3 regions of the Desulfitobacterium sp. PCE1 genome follow, and region 2 is predicted to be linked to each of the others. Evidence: a T-box and tRNA genes for the amino acid it is inferred to sense, from the RefSeq annotation. Region 2 holds a T-box; the other regions hold tRNA genes.
What was found. The T-box of region 2 lies ahead of thrS (threonine--tRNA ligase). A T-box ahead of a tRNA ligase gene usually reads a tRNA of that ligase, here a tRNA-Thr.
Positions count from the first base shown of each region.

Region 1: it encodes a tRNA-Thr, which carries the amino acid that the T-box ahead of thrS (threonine--tRNA ligase) is inferred to sense. The anticodon was not compared.
Region 3: it encodes a tRNA-Thr, which carries the amino acid that the T-box ahead of thrS (threonine--tRNA ligase) is inferred to sense. The anticodon was not compared.

Region 1 covers NZ_KB913023.1:669,748-674,507, forward strand. Annotated here, with positions in the region: gene DESPCE1_RS20965 (DsrE/DsrF/DrsH-like family protein) at 1-53, opposite strand, end outside; gene DESPCE1_RS0103315 ([Fe-Fe] hydrogenase large subunit C-terminal domain-containing protein) at 221-1,495, opposite strand; tRNA gene DESPCE1_RS0103320 (tRNA-Thr) at 1,641-1,716, shown strand; gene DESPCE1_RS0103325 (prohibitin family protein) at 1,917-2,750, shown strand; gene DESPCE1_RS0103330 (hypothetical protein) at 2,957-3,625, shown strand; gene DESPCE1_RS0103335 (MFS transporter) at 3,636-4,760, opposite strand, start outside.
Region 2 covers NZ_KB913023.1:152,174-156,933, reverse strand. Annotated here, with positions in the region: gene thrS (threonine--tRNA ligase) at 1-1,697, opposite strand, end outside; T-box leader at 1,768-1,992, opposite strand; gene ytxC (putative sporulation protein YtxC) at 2,021-2,896, opposite strand; gene DESPCE1_RS0100785 (bacteriohemerythrin) at 3,133-3,540, opposite strand; gene speE (polyamine aminopropyltransferase) at 3,772-4,626, opposite strand; gene DESPCE1_RS0100775 (aminotransferase class I/II-fold pyridoxal phosphate-dependent enzyme) at 4,629-4,760, opposite strand, start outside.
Region 3 covers NZ_KB913023.1:664,418-669,177, reverse strand. Annotated here, with positions in the region: gene DESPCE1_RS23935 (hypothetical protein) at 28-150, opposite strand; gene tnpA (IS200/IS605 family transposase) at 465-938, opposite strand; tRNA gene DESPCE1_RS0103295 (tRNA-Thr) at 1,158-1,232, opposite strand; gene DESPCE1_RS0103290 (aminotransferase class V-fold PLP-dependent enzyme) at 1,778-3,136, opposite strand; gene DESPCE1_RS0103285 (hypothetical protein) at 3,286-3,561, shown strand; gene DESPCE1_RS0103280 (hydrogenase small subunit) at 3,919-4,760, shown strand, end outside.

The DNA of each region.
Region 1 (4,760 bases), 520 kb from region 2:
ATCAAACCTGCCAAGGCTTTATCATACTCACCGCTGAACATGAGCAGGGTCATCTTCTTATTCTTTGTAGTTTGCTTTCCCGGACTTATATTTTTCTCCGGGCATATGTCTTTCTCAGAGTGTATGTTTGTTGTATTCGGTTTTAACTCAATTACCGAGGCTTGTTTAATCGTCGCCTGCTGTTGGGTATCCATGGTATCAGCCCCCATCTGAAATTAATTTAGAAATCCCGTTGGAAAATTGCCGCGGACTCTCCTCCTAAAAGCTCCTCTACACTATCTATACCTAATTGCTTAAGCAGTTCCAGTACATGCTGATTATCCGCGGGAGTATGGGCGTCTGCCTCTGCTCCGTACTTGTTTACAAACTCAGTGCCCTTCTCTGCATTCAGTATAGCCTTGGGTCCTCCCACACAGCCGCCGGGGCAGCCCATGCCCTCATAGAAGTTTGCCTTAATCTCGTTGTTCATAATATCATTGAGGAGGGCCTTGCATTCTTTAACTCCATTAGCTTGAATGGATTTAATCTTCACCGGCTTATCCGGCCGAATACGGTTTAATGTATCGGAGATAGATTTGGAGACTCCGCCAGTGCGGGCATAGATCCTACCGCTGGTGGAGGAGTGTTCACTGGGTATATCCTCCATCTCTGAGGGATCAATATCCGTGGCCTCAAAAATTTGCTTAAGCTCGTGAAAAGTCAACACAGCATCCACCGCGTCTCGAATGTCCGGTTCCTTGGCTTCAGCTTTTTTGGCAATGCAAGGACCGATAAAGACCGTTTTGGCATCGGGATGCAGGCGTTTAATACTCCTCCCACAGGCTACCATAGGGGATACCGAGGGAGAGATATGAGGAACCAGGGTATCATAGACCCTTTTTACCATCCCTACCCAGATTGGGCAGCAACAACTGGTAAGGACAAAATCCTTATCCGTTTGAACGTGCTTGTCAAATTCCAAGGCTTCCTTTAAGCTCAGAACATCAGCAAAAAGTGCTACCTCAATCATCCCATAAAAGCCGAGATGCTTCAGAGCAGCACGAAGTTGCCCCATGGCCACATCACCACCAAATTGCCCGATAATCGCCGGAGCTACCATAGCAAAGACAGGGATCTCCTTAGACTGGAGGATTTCCACCAGAGGAATAAACTCCTTTTTATCCACTAAACTGTCTAAAGAGCAGGTCTCGATGCATTCTCCGCAATGGGTGCAGTTCCGGTCCTGAATGATCACATTACCTTCCATATCCCGGACTACTGCATTAAAGAGACAGGAGGCTTCGCAATTATGATCCTCTTCAGAACACCCTCTATTGCAGGATTTAATCTGAAAGACGACCTTATCCGGATCACCTTTACCTAAAGCATATTGGACATACTGCTTGGTATGCTCATCTCCGGAAGATTCCAGGGAATCGATTTCCTCCTGGAGCTTTCCCTGATAAGAGGCTTTGACCAGACGGCCGAATATTTCTTCATAGGTTAGATTGCTCATCATGTGCCCTCCCTTTTAAGCAAAATTAGTATGCCCCTAACCTGCTTTGGGAAATCATCTGAGATTATTATCTTTTGTTTTTTTGTTTATTTTGGTGTTGAAAAAGTTTTTGCCTTATGCTATTATAGATTTTGTCGCAAGACAAGCCGATGTAGCTCAATTGGTAGAGCAGCTGATTTGTAATCAGCAGGTTACAGGTTCGAGTCCTGCCATCGGCTCCATTTTTTTAAAAATGATTAAGACCATTTCTTAAAGCCTATGAATTCTGCTTGATGCAGGCTGAATTATTGGTTTTGAGAAATGGTCTTTTGTTATAATTTCCCTCTTGCTGAGCAAGAAAAGATAGATTTTTATTATTGTCATAAGGTATAGTTAAGGAGAAGCTTCTGTATCACAATTAAATTAAAAGGGAGGATATGAATTGGATTCTGAAAAAGTTGTCAATATGGTTCCTAAAATGAAAATGGGCAAAAACTTCATTGCCTTTGGCATTGTGATTGTATTTCTTGTTATCCTGGCACTGGACGCCTTTGTCATCGTGAATGCAGGCCAAAGAGGTATTGTTCTGCAATTAGGGGCTGTTCGCCCTGTCGTCTTGACAGAAGGATTACATTTTAAGATTCCCTTCGTTCAAGACGTAATCCCTGTAGAGGTGCGTGTCCAAAAATCCCAATCCGAGCAAACAGCCGCTTCAAAAGACCTGCAAATTGTCACGACAACCGTTGCGGTTAACTTTCACCTTGACCCTAATCAAGTGAATAAGCTCTATCAAAACGTCGGATTATCTTATGGAGAACGAATTGTCGATCCAGCCATCGGTGAAGCAGTCAAAGCAATCACAGCCCAATATACTGCTGAAGAGCTGATCTCCAAACGTTCAGAAGTTAGTGCCAAGATCAAAGAGACTCTCTCTACAAAATTAGCAACTTACTATGCGGTTCTAGACGAAATCAATATAACTGAATTCAAATTTAGTCAGGAATTCAATAACGCGATTGAACAAAAACAAATTGCTGAGCAGCAAGCTTTAAAAGCTAATCTTGATCTGCAAAGAATTGAAATCGAGGCCAAGCAAAAAGTAGAGCAGGCAAAAGCTGAAGCAGAATCTCTACGACTCCAAAAGCAAGAAGTTACTCCTGAACTTGTAAAACTAAGGGAAATTGAAGCCAAGATTAAAGCCATTGAAAAATGGGATGGTAAACTTCCCAATGTTACCGGTGGTGCAGTCCCTTTTATTGACGTCAATAACGGTTAATAAAAGTTTCAATCAAAGACTTGCAACCTTCGAGCCCTGCCATCGACCCTTTATGATCTTCAAGCCTGCAAGGGTGCAGGCTTTTTTCTATGGCTAAAGTCGATAGGAAAGGGTTTTTCGGGAGCAGGGATTAAAAGCAGTTTATTAGTCAAGATTATACATGCTAGTTAAGTTGGGAGACAATTAACTGAAAGTGGGTTTAATAAATGAATAGGAGAGTAGTATACTATTCATCTTTTATTTTGCTGGGAATAGTACTTGGGGTAGTGATAGCTATCTCGGAAGATTATTTCGGATTAGAAATCAATTTGATACCGTTGTTACTGTATCTCTACGTAATTTTGGTGATTTGTGGTGTGGCATTCTATCTCTACATTGCTATCTATACGAAGAACATAAATATAGTGGACAAATATGTTCAGCGGAAGAGGAAACATCCCTACTATGCCCTATTGCTTTCACTAATAGAAAAAGATTATCAAGAAGCAGAGATCCAATTGGCAAGGCTCAGCTCTTTCTACAAGCAAGCTAAAATCGCTCTCACGGCCACAGTGCAAATAGAAAAAAATCTCCTGAGAGAAGCCGAAGCAACCGCTCAAGAGATTAAAGACAGAAATATTCGGTATTATAACCTGGCTTTAATTGCTTTACTTAACGGGAAATTTGAGGAATTCGAGACTTATAAAGCCCAGATTAAGCATAAACATCTACAATATGCACTTGAAGCAGAAGCAGCCTATAGAGAACAAGATTATAAAAAGGCTGATGAGTTTGCCGAACTTGCCATTTCATCAACAGGCGGGCTCCAAAAATGGGTTTATGAAAAATCACTGGAGAAGCAGAAGAGTAATATTCATCGCCAATCTTATTTTTAAAATTTAATGTCTAAGCACTCCGCTGCACCCGTGCCGCAGGACGGCTTTTCATAAATAGCGCCATCAGACCGGCGACAAGGGGCAGGACAAAGAGGGTGGAAATAGCCGCTTGAAGCCCCCAAAGATCGGCGATGCGGCCGATCAGAACCACCGCAAGGCCCCCGATTCCTCCGGCGAAGCCTAAAGTTAAACCTGCTGCCATGGCTTTATTATTGGGAATAACCTCTTGAGCCGCGACCACGGTCACAGAAAAGCTCGAGAGCAAAGAAGCCCCTGCTAAGGCCAGGAAGACAGTGCTTAAGGTTCCCTCTGTGTAGAGGAAGGCAAAGAACAAAGGTGTAGTCAGAAGGAGGGATCCTACGATTAAAGGCTTCCGGCCAAATCGATCGGAGACAAAACCGCCGATAATTCCACCCACCGCTCCAGAGGCAAGCATAATGGTTACCAGGTGGCTGGCCGCGATATTGGATAAATTCTGGGATTTAAAATACAAAGGTAGCATGGTGAGCATTCCTGTATAAGCTAAAGAACGTATGGCGATGACTCCGACGATAGCGCTTAGTTCCTTTGCAGCGGCTTTCAGAGAAACCACCAGAGCGGAAAACTCAGGGGGGTTTTCGGGAGAGACATTGACTCGGGGAGCAAAGAATAGGAGCAGCAAGGATACCATCACGCCGGGAATCACCATGTAGAGGGTTCCCTGTAACCCATGGGCTTCAAATAAGGGCACTAAGAGCAGAGGGCCAAGGGCAAAACCAAAATTACCAAAGGCAATGAACGCGGAAAGTAAAACCGCTTTATAATCTCCGCTGAGAATATTGACCATGGTAGAAGCCTGGGGATGAAAGGCCGCCGTACCAAGGCCGGCCAGAGTAGCTAAAGTAACCAGAAGGATATAATTCTCATGAACAACCCCTGTCAAGCTGAGCAATATGCCCATCCATAGGGTTCCTACATAGACAAACCAACGCTTGCCGCGGCGATCCAGATAATAGCCGATAAAGGGTTGAACCAAAGAGGAAGAAATGGTAAAGGAAGATACGAGAATCGCCGCTTGAGTAGCCGTGAAGCCGGGATATAAAATAATCAGAAAGGGAAGCATCTGGGGAAGAAAATTGCTGTAGAGATCATTGAG
Region 2 (4,760 bases):
CGGATGTCCAGATCATTGAGGCGGCGTACGATGTCCTGAGCATAGTCCTCATGACGTTCGCTGATGGGCAGAACCCGGACTTGAACAGGGGCCAGCCAGGTGGGGAAGGCTCCGGCATAGTGCTCTGTGAGAAGAGCAATAAAGCGCTCAATGCTTCCGTATACCACCCGGTGAATCATGACCGGACGATGCTTTTGACCGTCTTCACCGATATAAGTGAGGTCGAACTTCTCGGGCATTTGGAAATCCAGCTGAATGGTGCCGCACTGCCAGGTTCTGCCTAAGCAGTCCCGGAGATGGAAGTCGATTTTCGGTCCGTAGAAGGCACCGTCTCCCGGGTTAATCTTATAGTTGACTCCCTTTGCTTCCAGGGCTTCCTGAAGGGCATTGGTAGCCATTTCCCAAGTCTCATCGGCGCCCATGGAATTTTCAGGACGGGTGGAAAGCTCCACATGATATTCAAAGCCGAAGACCTTATAGAAACGGTCCACCAGGTCAATGACGCCGCTGATTTCATCTTTGATTTGGGAAGGAAGCATAAAGATATGGGCATCATCCTGAGTGAAATTGCGAACCCGCAAGAGTCCGTTTAAGGCACCGGATAACTCATGACGATGCACTAAGCCCAGCTCTCCCATTCTCAAGGGAAGATCGCGATAGCTTCTCAGCTTTTGCTTATACATAATCATACCGCCGGGACAATTCATAGGCTTTACAGCGAAGTCCTCATCATCAATCTTGGTGGTATACATATTATCTTTATAATGATCCCAGTGACCAGAATTTTCCCACAGGTCGCGGCTTAGGATGATGGGAGTCTTGATTTCGTGATAGCCTCTCTTGCGATGCTCCTGACGCCAGAAATCTTCCAGCTGGTTACGCAGAACCATACCTTTGGGATGGAAGAAGGGAAAGCCAGGACCTTCATCGTGAAGGCTGAACAGATCCAGCTCCACGCCCAGTTTACGGTGATCACGGCGCTTTGCCTCTTCGAGCTTAAAGAGGTAGTCCTCCAGATCCTCTTTTTTGGCCCAGACCGTTCCATAGATCCGTTGGAGCATTTTATTCTTTTCACTGCCCCGCCAATAAGCACCGGCCACGTTCATGAGCTTGAAGGCTTTAACTACCCCAGTAGAGGGAATATGAGGACCGGCACAAAGATCAGTGAAGTTTCCTTGAGTATACATGGAAATCACTTCATCCTCAGGTAAGTCTTCAATCAACTCCACCTTGTACTTTTCTCCTTCTTCAGAGAAATACTTCAAAGAATCACTGCGGGAGATTTCTTTTCGTTCATAGGATTTATTCTCTTTAACCAAACGGCGCATCTCGGCTTCGATCTTTTCTAGATCCTCCGGTGTAAAAACATGCTCGGAATCAAAATCATAATAGAAGCCATTGTCAATAGCAGGCCCAATCCCTAATATGGTTCCCGGGAAAAGGTTCCGTACGGCTTCAGCCATAAGGTGAGAGGTGGAGTGCCTTAAAATCTTTAATCCTTCCTCAGAATCCACCGTGATAATCTCTACCTCAGCATCCTGGATTAAAGTATAAGACAAGTCCTTAAGCTCTCCATTCACTTTCCCGGCCACGGCAGCTTTCGCCAGACCTCTGGAGATGGAGGCTGCCAATTCCATGAGACTCTTACCTGATTCGATCTCTCGGATAGAGCCATCCTTTAACGTAATCTTTACCATCTTGGTCAACTCCTTATTCCTTTCAATTTTTAAACTTTATAATACGGAAAATAAAAAAGCCCTCATCCCAATATGGGACGAGAGCATTATTCCCGTGGTTCCACCCAAGTTAAAGCACCTCCCGGTTGCTTTCCCTTTGATCCCTTAACGCGGGCAGACGTCTGAGCATACTTTGCTTCAACTCAGCACTCCGGGGTGGTCTTCCTCTGCTTCTTTGTGAGAGATGCTTGCAGCCGGTGACATCTCCTCTCTAACACAAACAAAAACAAACTACTTTCCCCGTCATCGTTTTCATTTCATTATATCTATCCCTTTGCTCTTTGTCAAATCTTCTCACAGATAGAACAGCTTTCTGTACAATAACTGACGCGGCCTTCAAAAACCTTGCAGATCGTCTGCAGAGTATCTTTATACCCTTCATAACGAATATGCATCACAATTTTTCGCGGGGCCACAGCAATTAAAGCACTGACGAGAAGATCTTCATAAGTGAGTTCCTGAGAGGTATCCATAAAAGACAAATCATCCATGTATTTTTTGGTGATTTTTTTCCCTTCTTCATTATAAAGGTTGAACTTGCCTTGTCTTGTGATTCCTACATGCAAGGTATGAATACGGGGCTTTTGCGAATCCACAAAGCGCCTGAGCAAATTGATAAACTCTTCATATTCCGTTTCAATGACATGTTCGTTCACTACGTAGTTGACGGCTTTATGAATCTCTTCTTTATAGTCCTTGGCCCGGAATCGCAAAAAGCCTTCCATATCAAAGAGGGACTGAGCCTCTATGCATTTGACGATTTGGTTGACCAAGGATGCCTTACGATGAATGCGGTAACCCTTCCATTGTTGGGATTCTTGATTAAGGTATTGGAGAGCCTTCTCGAAAATCTGAACAACTTCCTCCCGTTTCATTTTATATTTGCTTTTGAGCAGCCAGCGGATATGATCTTTTTCCCAATGCTGCAAGATCGTTTCCGCAATAGCATTGGCTAAGTAATAGCTATGAATTTTTTTGGTGGTCTCCCGATCCTCTTCGATCGCTTCGAGCTGGAACTCACAATCTATCAACCAGTGCTTGCCTTGTTGATATTCGTGAAGCACCACCGGAAGCTTCTCCTGCTCTTGGAGCTGCCTAAGGCGCTCATAGATGCTCTCTCGATAATATTGAGTTCCAACCTGAACGGAGTGTTGTTCCACCACCCTGGCATCCCCTCCATAGTAGAGTATATGAGCAAGGTTTGCTCATATTGCGGCTTACCTCGAAATACTCAAGCTATTTCGTAAAGCCATATATTTCCTACTATTGCCAGGTTGACTCTCTCTTATTCCCCAAACTGCAGAAGCACTGTACCTTTGCATACAGAAAGGGAGTATCGCTTTAGACTGCTTTAAAAACAGTTTTTGCGACACTCCCTATTTCACCCTGCAGTTGATTATCTCGTTATTTGAATAAAACTCTTAATTCCAAAATCGCTCTTTAAAATATGGTCCAGTACCCAGCCGAAGATAAACTCTAAAAGTTTGCGAGTATGACCATCCTGGTCTTGGTCGATTGCCGAGAAGTCAATGGACTCTACCTCTTTGATGAAATCATCATGAGCTACCTTTTGCTTAAAATAACCCGGGTACTTGATTTTCAGCATAAAATCTTCTTCTGTTTTGAAATGGTTCACGGTATATTCCTTAAGCTCAGTGATGATTTGAATAATCTTATCGTACTTATCCGGCAGTAAGTAATTCTCTAATAAATCATAGATCTGATTGCCAATTTCGAATAGATGTTTATGCTGCTCATCGATCTCTTCCACTCCGATAGCATATTCCTCTTTCCATTTTAACACCACAATCACCTCTCTAACTCTCTATTTTCCAGTACCGACTTGAATATCTCCAGTACTATTTTACAACACCAAACTTGTTACAGCCAGTACCCTGAGCATTATCTACTCTGAAAAAGACCCGGAAGCTAATTCTCCAGGATTTTGCTTGCGGCGTTCACCCCATAAGCTGCACGGAGGTTTGGCTCGACTGTTAAGAAAGCGAGTTAACCAGCCCTGGAGCTACCCTTAAAATTATTCTACGGCATTAGCCAATTGTTCTTTGACATAATTAGGCAGAGCAAAGCATCCTTTATGGATCTCTGTATTATAGTATTGCGTTTTAATCTCCAAACCGTTCCAAGCTTGCTCATCAATATCGGTTAAAGGATCATACTTTTTCGAAGCAAAGCCAAAAAGCCAGTGTCCGGAGGGATAGGTTGGAATATGAGCTTGATAGACCCGGCAGACGGGGAAAAACTCCTTGATCCTTTTATGAGCCCGGCCCATGTTCTGTGCATAGCTTTCATAATAAGGACTCTCATGCTGATTCACCAGGATTCCATCATCCTTAAGAGCTTTATAGCAGTTACCGTAAAACTCCTTCGTGAATAGGCCTTCTCCTGGTCCAAAGGGATCCGTAGAGTCCACAATAATCAAATCATAGCTATTTTCTTTCGTCCGTATAAATCTCAATCCATCCTCAAAAAACAAATGAACCCGCGGATCCTTCAGCTTACAAGCCGTCTGGGGCAGATACTCTTTGCAGACATCCACCACCAGTTTATCGATTTCCACCATATCAATGTTCTCGATGGAGTCATAACGGGTTAATTCGCGGACAGTTCCCCCATCCCCGGCACCAATGACCAAAACATCTTTAATTTTGAGATTGGTAGCCATAGGAACATGGACAATCATATCGTGGTAGATAAATTCATCCTTTTGGGTCACCATCATCAATCCATCCAGGGTAAAAAAGGTACCAAACTCTTTGGACTCAAACACATCGATCCTTTGAAACTCACTCTGGCCTGAATAAAGCTGCCGATCCACCTTAATCGAAAAGCGAACGTTTTCCGTATGCTCTTCCGTATACCATAATTCCATAGCTATTCCTCCACGACTTTGATATTTTCAATATCCATATCCTCTGTACCTGTCAGAAAACAGCCTTTAATCTTAGAGTAAGCGATATAATCAATAATATCCTCCGTGATTTTTTCCCCTGGAGCTAAGATCGG
Region 3 (4,760 bases), 510 kb from region 2:
TTAGCTTTCTTGCCTTAATGAACTGCCTTAAATAACAAGAGCAGTGAGCAGAAGGGTCCCCAGGCCCACTTCGCCGTATCCATTATAGCCCCCTACGGAGTATTGATATCCCGTATATCCGCCACTCCGAAAAAGTCGATTTCTATACATAGATCAAACCTCCTATAACATATCATCCGTTAAAAATGAGTATACAATAAGATATGCTTGATAAAAGAAATCTGAGACAAGTTTGGAGCTAAGCATTTATTTTTTGCACAAAAGAGGTTACCACATTTGAAAAAGGTATTTTATCCTATTCAAAAATCGATGGCCATTTAAAGCCTAAAACCAATCATGACCACCCGCTCAGCGGGTGGTTTGCTCTAGCCCTATAAGGGCAGGGTACAGGCTGAGCCTTAAGGCTCACTGAAAGTTCCGCCAACCGCACTCTGCCCCGTGCTACCCCTAAAGGGGTTGGGGGGCTATTTTTTCTTCTTCTCTATAGCCTCCCCTGTAAATGGATCTACAAATTCCTTGATACTTAGTTGATCTGCTGCAATGTCCTCCTGCAACTGCTTTCGGATATACTGTTCTATCGCTTTTTTATTTCTCCCTACTGTGTCAACGTAATAGCCTCTGCACCAGAAATGCCGGTTACCATACTTATACTTTAAATTGGCATGTCGATCGAAAATCATCAATGAGCTCTTCCCTTTCAGGTATCCCATAAATGCCGATACACTTAATTTCGGAGGGATCGACACCAGCATATGGATGTGATCCGCACAGGCATTGGCTTCGATGATTTCTACTTTCTTATAATCGCACAATGTTCTTATTATCTTTCCTATATCCTTTTTGATTTTTCCATAAATGATTTGTCTTCGATATTTTGGGGCAAATACGATATGATATTTACAGTTCCATCGAGTATGTGCTAAACTTTCTGTATCCATTGGGATATCTACCTCCTCTTTGTCTAGTGCGGTTGGCGAAACCTGCACTATTCTATCAAAGGGGGGTAGGTTTTTCTACTCATAGCTAAAGCTTTCTGGAACCACCTGCATAGCAGGTGGTTTTCGTTTATACAAAAAATCGTTGCAACGCGGTTGCAACGGAAGCACTACCGCTAAAAAAAAGAAATCCCGCAACCTCTTGCAGGATAAGGATTCCATTGGAGCCGATGGTCGGAATCGAACCGACGACCTGCTCATTACGAGTGAGCTGCTCTACCTCTGAGCCACATCGGCACTTTTTAACGAATGTAATTCTACCTGATTTCTTTCTTTAAGTCAACAGGAACAACTTGTTCCTTGGGTTATTTATTCTCAGTTATACCCACTGGAAGTGAATTAATTGAGAAAATTCGTATATTTTAGTGTCTATATTTGTTGAAAACATTGACTTTACGCATGTCCCGTGTTACTTTTTTGTAAGAGTCAGGAAAATAAAGCAATCAAGTTCATAAAAAACGCGGTCGCTTTGTCTTCTAGACTTGCGCAATAAAGAATCCCCAGACGTGGGGATTCTTTTCTTTTTCACAAGAGCCATGAAGTCCTTGCTGAAACCAAAAAACCCCTGAGAATCTTGTCAGAGGCTGCTACTCAATCGGACCGCCAAAGGGCTCAAAAAAAATAAGACCCTGCCAGTTATGACAGGGGAAGAAAAAATATATCTTCAAAGGAGGCTAAAAGGAAAAGGTATGGTTATATAATAACCAATAAAAGTGAGCAATGTGTTGCGAGAGTGTGAACGATTTGTGAAAACTTATAGAAAGTTATTGAAGATATATGGATCAATTCCCTGTTCTCAGGGACCGAAAGATCCTCGGACGAGAGCTGACAATCCTCCCCAGGACATCAAGAAAGGAGTCGATTTCTGCTTTGGTGTTGTAGAGGGCTAAACTTGCTCTGACCATCCCAGGGTGAGGCAAGGAGGGATTAGCCATGTGGTATTCCATCTCTTGCCTGGAGATATGCAAAAGCCGCTGTACGTAAGGTTGAGCACAAAAACAGCCATTGCGCACAGAGATTCCTCCTTCCTTAGCCAAGTACTCTGCTACATCTTCGTGAAATAAACCTTCCACATTAAAGGAGATCACCCCAATTCGCTGGGAAAGTTGCTGCTGATTAAGAGGTATTCCCCCATAAAAAGTTATTCCCTCCATCCAGCGCAATTGCTCATAGGCATATCCTAGTAAACCTTCTTCATGCTGTAATACTTTTTTCATACCTATTGCACTCAGTGTCCGTACAGCGGCGACAAGTGCTACTACCCCCATAAGATTGGGAGTCCCGGCCTCTTCCTTACCTGGAGCATCATACCAGAGGACACGATCTGGTGTTACCATCCGAGCCGTCCCCCCGCCCTGATAATCCGGAGCCCCCTGTTCGAAAAAGGCACGGGGACCAATTAATACCCCGGTACCGAAAGGGGCATACATCTTGTGGGCTGAGAAAGCCAAGAAATCAATATGCTCTATGGAGTGGGATGGGCGCATATCTACAGGAGCATGAGGAACCAGTTGTGCTCCATCCACACAAATTTTCGCCCCATAGCGGTGGGAAAGCTCAGCAATCTTATGAATTGGGTTCCGATGGCCTGTAACGTTGGAAGCACCTGTGACCGTCACGAGTTTGACTGCACCTTGGTAGAGCTCCAGCTTAGCCCTGAGGTCGTCCATGCGCAGGCGCCCCTGTTCATCAATCTCTATGTAGTCCAGATGGAATTTTTCCCGCCAGGGAAGAAGATTGGAATGATGCTCCATCCAGGTGGTCAAGATGACCTCTTTTTTGTTTTTATTCCACAAATGATTAGCCAGTTTATTAATTGCTTCTGTAGTGTTTTTTACAAAGATAACCACATCCGTCCGGGAGTCTCCTCCAACAAACTTGAGAACCTCGGTCCTGGCCTGCTCATAAATTTGGGAAGACACAACGGATTTATACCCTGCTCCCCGATGAACAGAGCCATATAAAGGGGCAAAACGGTTGATCTCCTCAAGGACAGAAAGAAACGGCGGGGTCGTAGCCCCATTATCAAAGTTTATCCCGGGGACTGAGCCTCCTGCAGCTAAAGGAACTCGGGTATCTAGCCCGAGGAAAAGATGACCGTAATTCGTAGGTTGTGTCCATGGGAAAAAGCGAAAGTTCATCCTTTAACCTCCTATATCATCGATTATGTTGCTGCATTTCTATCACTTTGCATTATATGAACAATGCAATAATGTGGTCATTGTCCATTCCTGGAAGGATAATTATTTGATTATATCGAATTATGTCACAGAAGAGAGGTGAGTTTTTTTTGCAATCTCAAAAAAGGGAAGACATGATGATTTTTGGCTTCTTTGGTATCGCATTTGTTTGCTTTAATATCGTCCTTCCTGTCCAAAGTGATCGCTTTGCCAATAGTATGGAACTTACTTATGTGGTCAGTGCTTTTCTGGCTATAACAATCGCTTTTGCATTTAACCGAATTGTCCAATGGAATAAGGCTAAAAAACAGAAATCCATTGAGGAGCAGCAAGCTGCGGAAAAAGGAAAACACCCGAAACAAAAGATGAAAAAGAAGAAAAACTAAGCCTTTCTTATGTTCTTGCCTGATTTACGGTACTATTTTCCTATCTATGAACAAATTGTTCCTTGATATTCGACACATTCCATGGTATTTTGTCATAGTCAGGAAAAATACCGCGTTTGCCTGACATTGCGTAATAAATTCCTGGACGCAGGAATTTGTAACCAGTCTACTTCGTTACCCAAACGAAAAAGGGAGTGTCCCTAAACTATTAATGTAGTTAAGGGCGCTCCCTTTTTCGTTGTTTCTTCCAATTTTTTAGAATCCAATGAGGTTTTCCTTTATAACTTCAATCTGTTTTCTTGGATGGATTTTTTTACATATCCTGGGGAAATATATTCTATTAAGGAGGGTTATGCCGTGCTCAATCGTCGAGAATTTCTTAAGCTGGTAGTCAAAGGAGCAATTCTAGGCAACTTTATCAGCTTAGTAACCCCCGAACTAGAAAAAGCTCTCGCTCAAGGTGAAATCAAAAAACTTCCCATTGTCATGGTGGAAACAGGAACCTGTACCGGAGATAGCATCTCCTTAGATAATATCTGGTCACCCACTCTATCCGATGTATTTACCAACATTACCGAATGGCGTTATGACTGGACCATGATGCAATCTCAAGGGGAGCTAGCCTATAATGTCTTATTGGAGACAGAAAAAAATCGAGCTCATGAATTTGTCCTTCTTGTTCAAGGGGCTATGATTCGTCGGGACGGAGGTCATTATAACCACGCCGGACTAGAAAATGGCCAACTGGTCACTGGTCTGGATCTGGTACGCAGACTGGGGCTAAAAGCCAAATATGTAGTGGCTATTGGCCATTGCGCTACCTATGGAGGACCCGTCGCCGGGTACCCTAATCCTACGCAGTGCACCGGGGTACAAAACATTTTACCTGAGCGCCGGGTGATTAACGTCTCCGGCTGCCCTGCCCATCCGGATTGGATCATGGGGACTCTCCTTCATTTGGCTCTTTATGGGGAGCCAGAGCTAGAGAAATTTGGCCGGCCCAAAATGTTTTACGGAGAAACTATCCATAATAATTGCCCCCGTCGTCGCTACTATGACCAAGGTATATTTGCTACAGATATCGGTCAGAAGGAATGTCTTTACCGGGTAGGCTGTAAAGGCCCGGTCACCTATGCGGATTGCCCGATCCGTCGTTGGAATGATCGCTACAACTGGCCTATAGGGTGCAATTCCCCCTG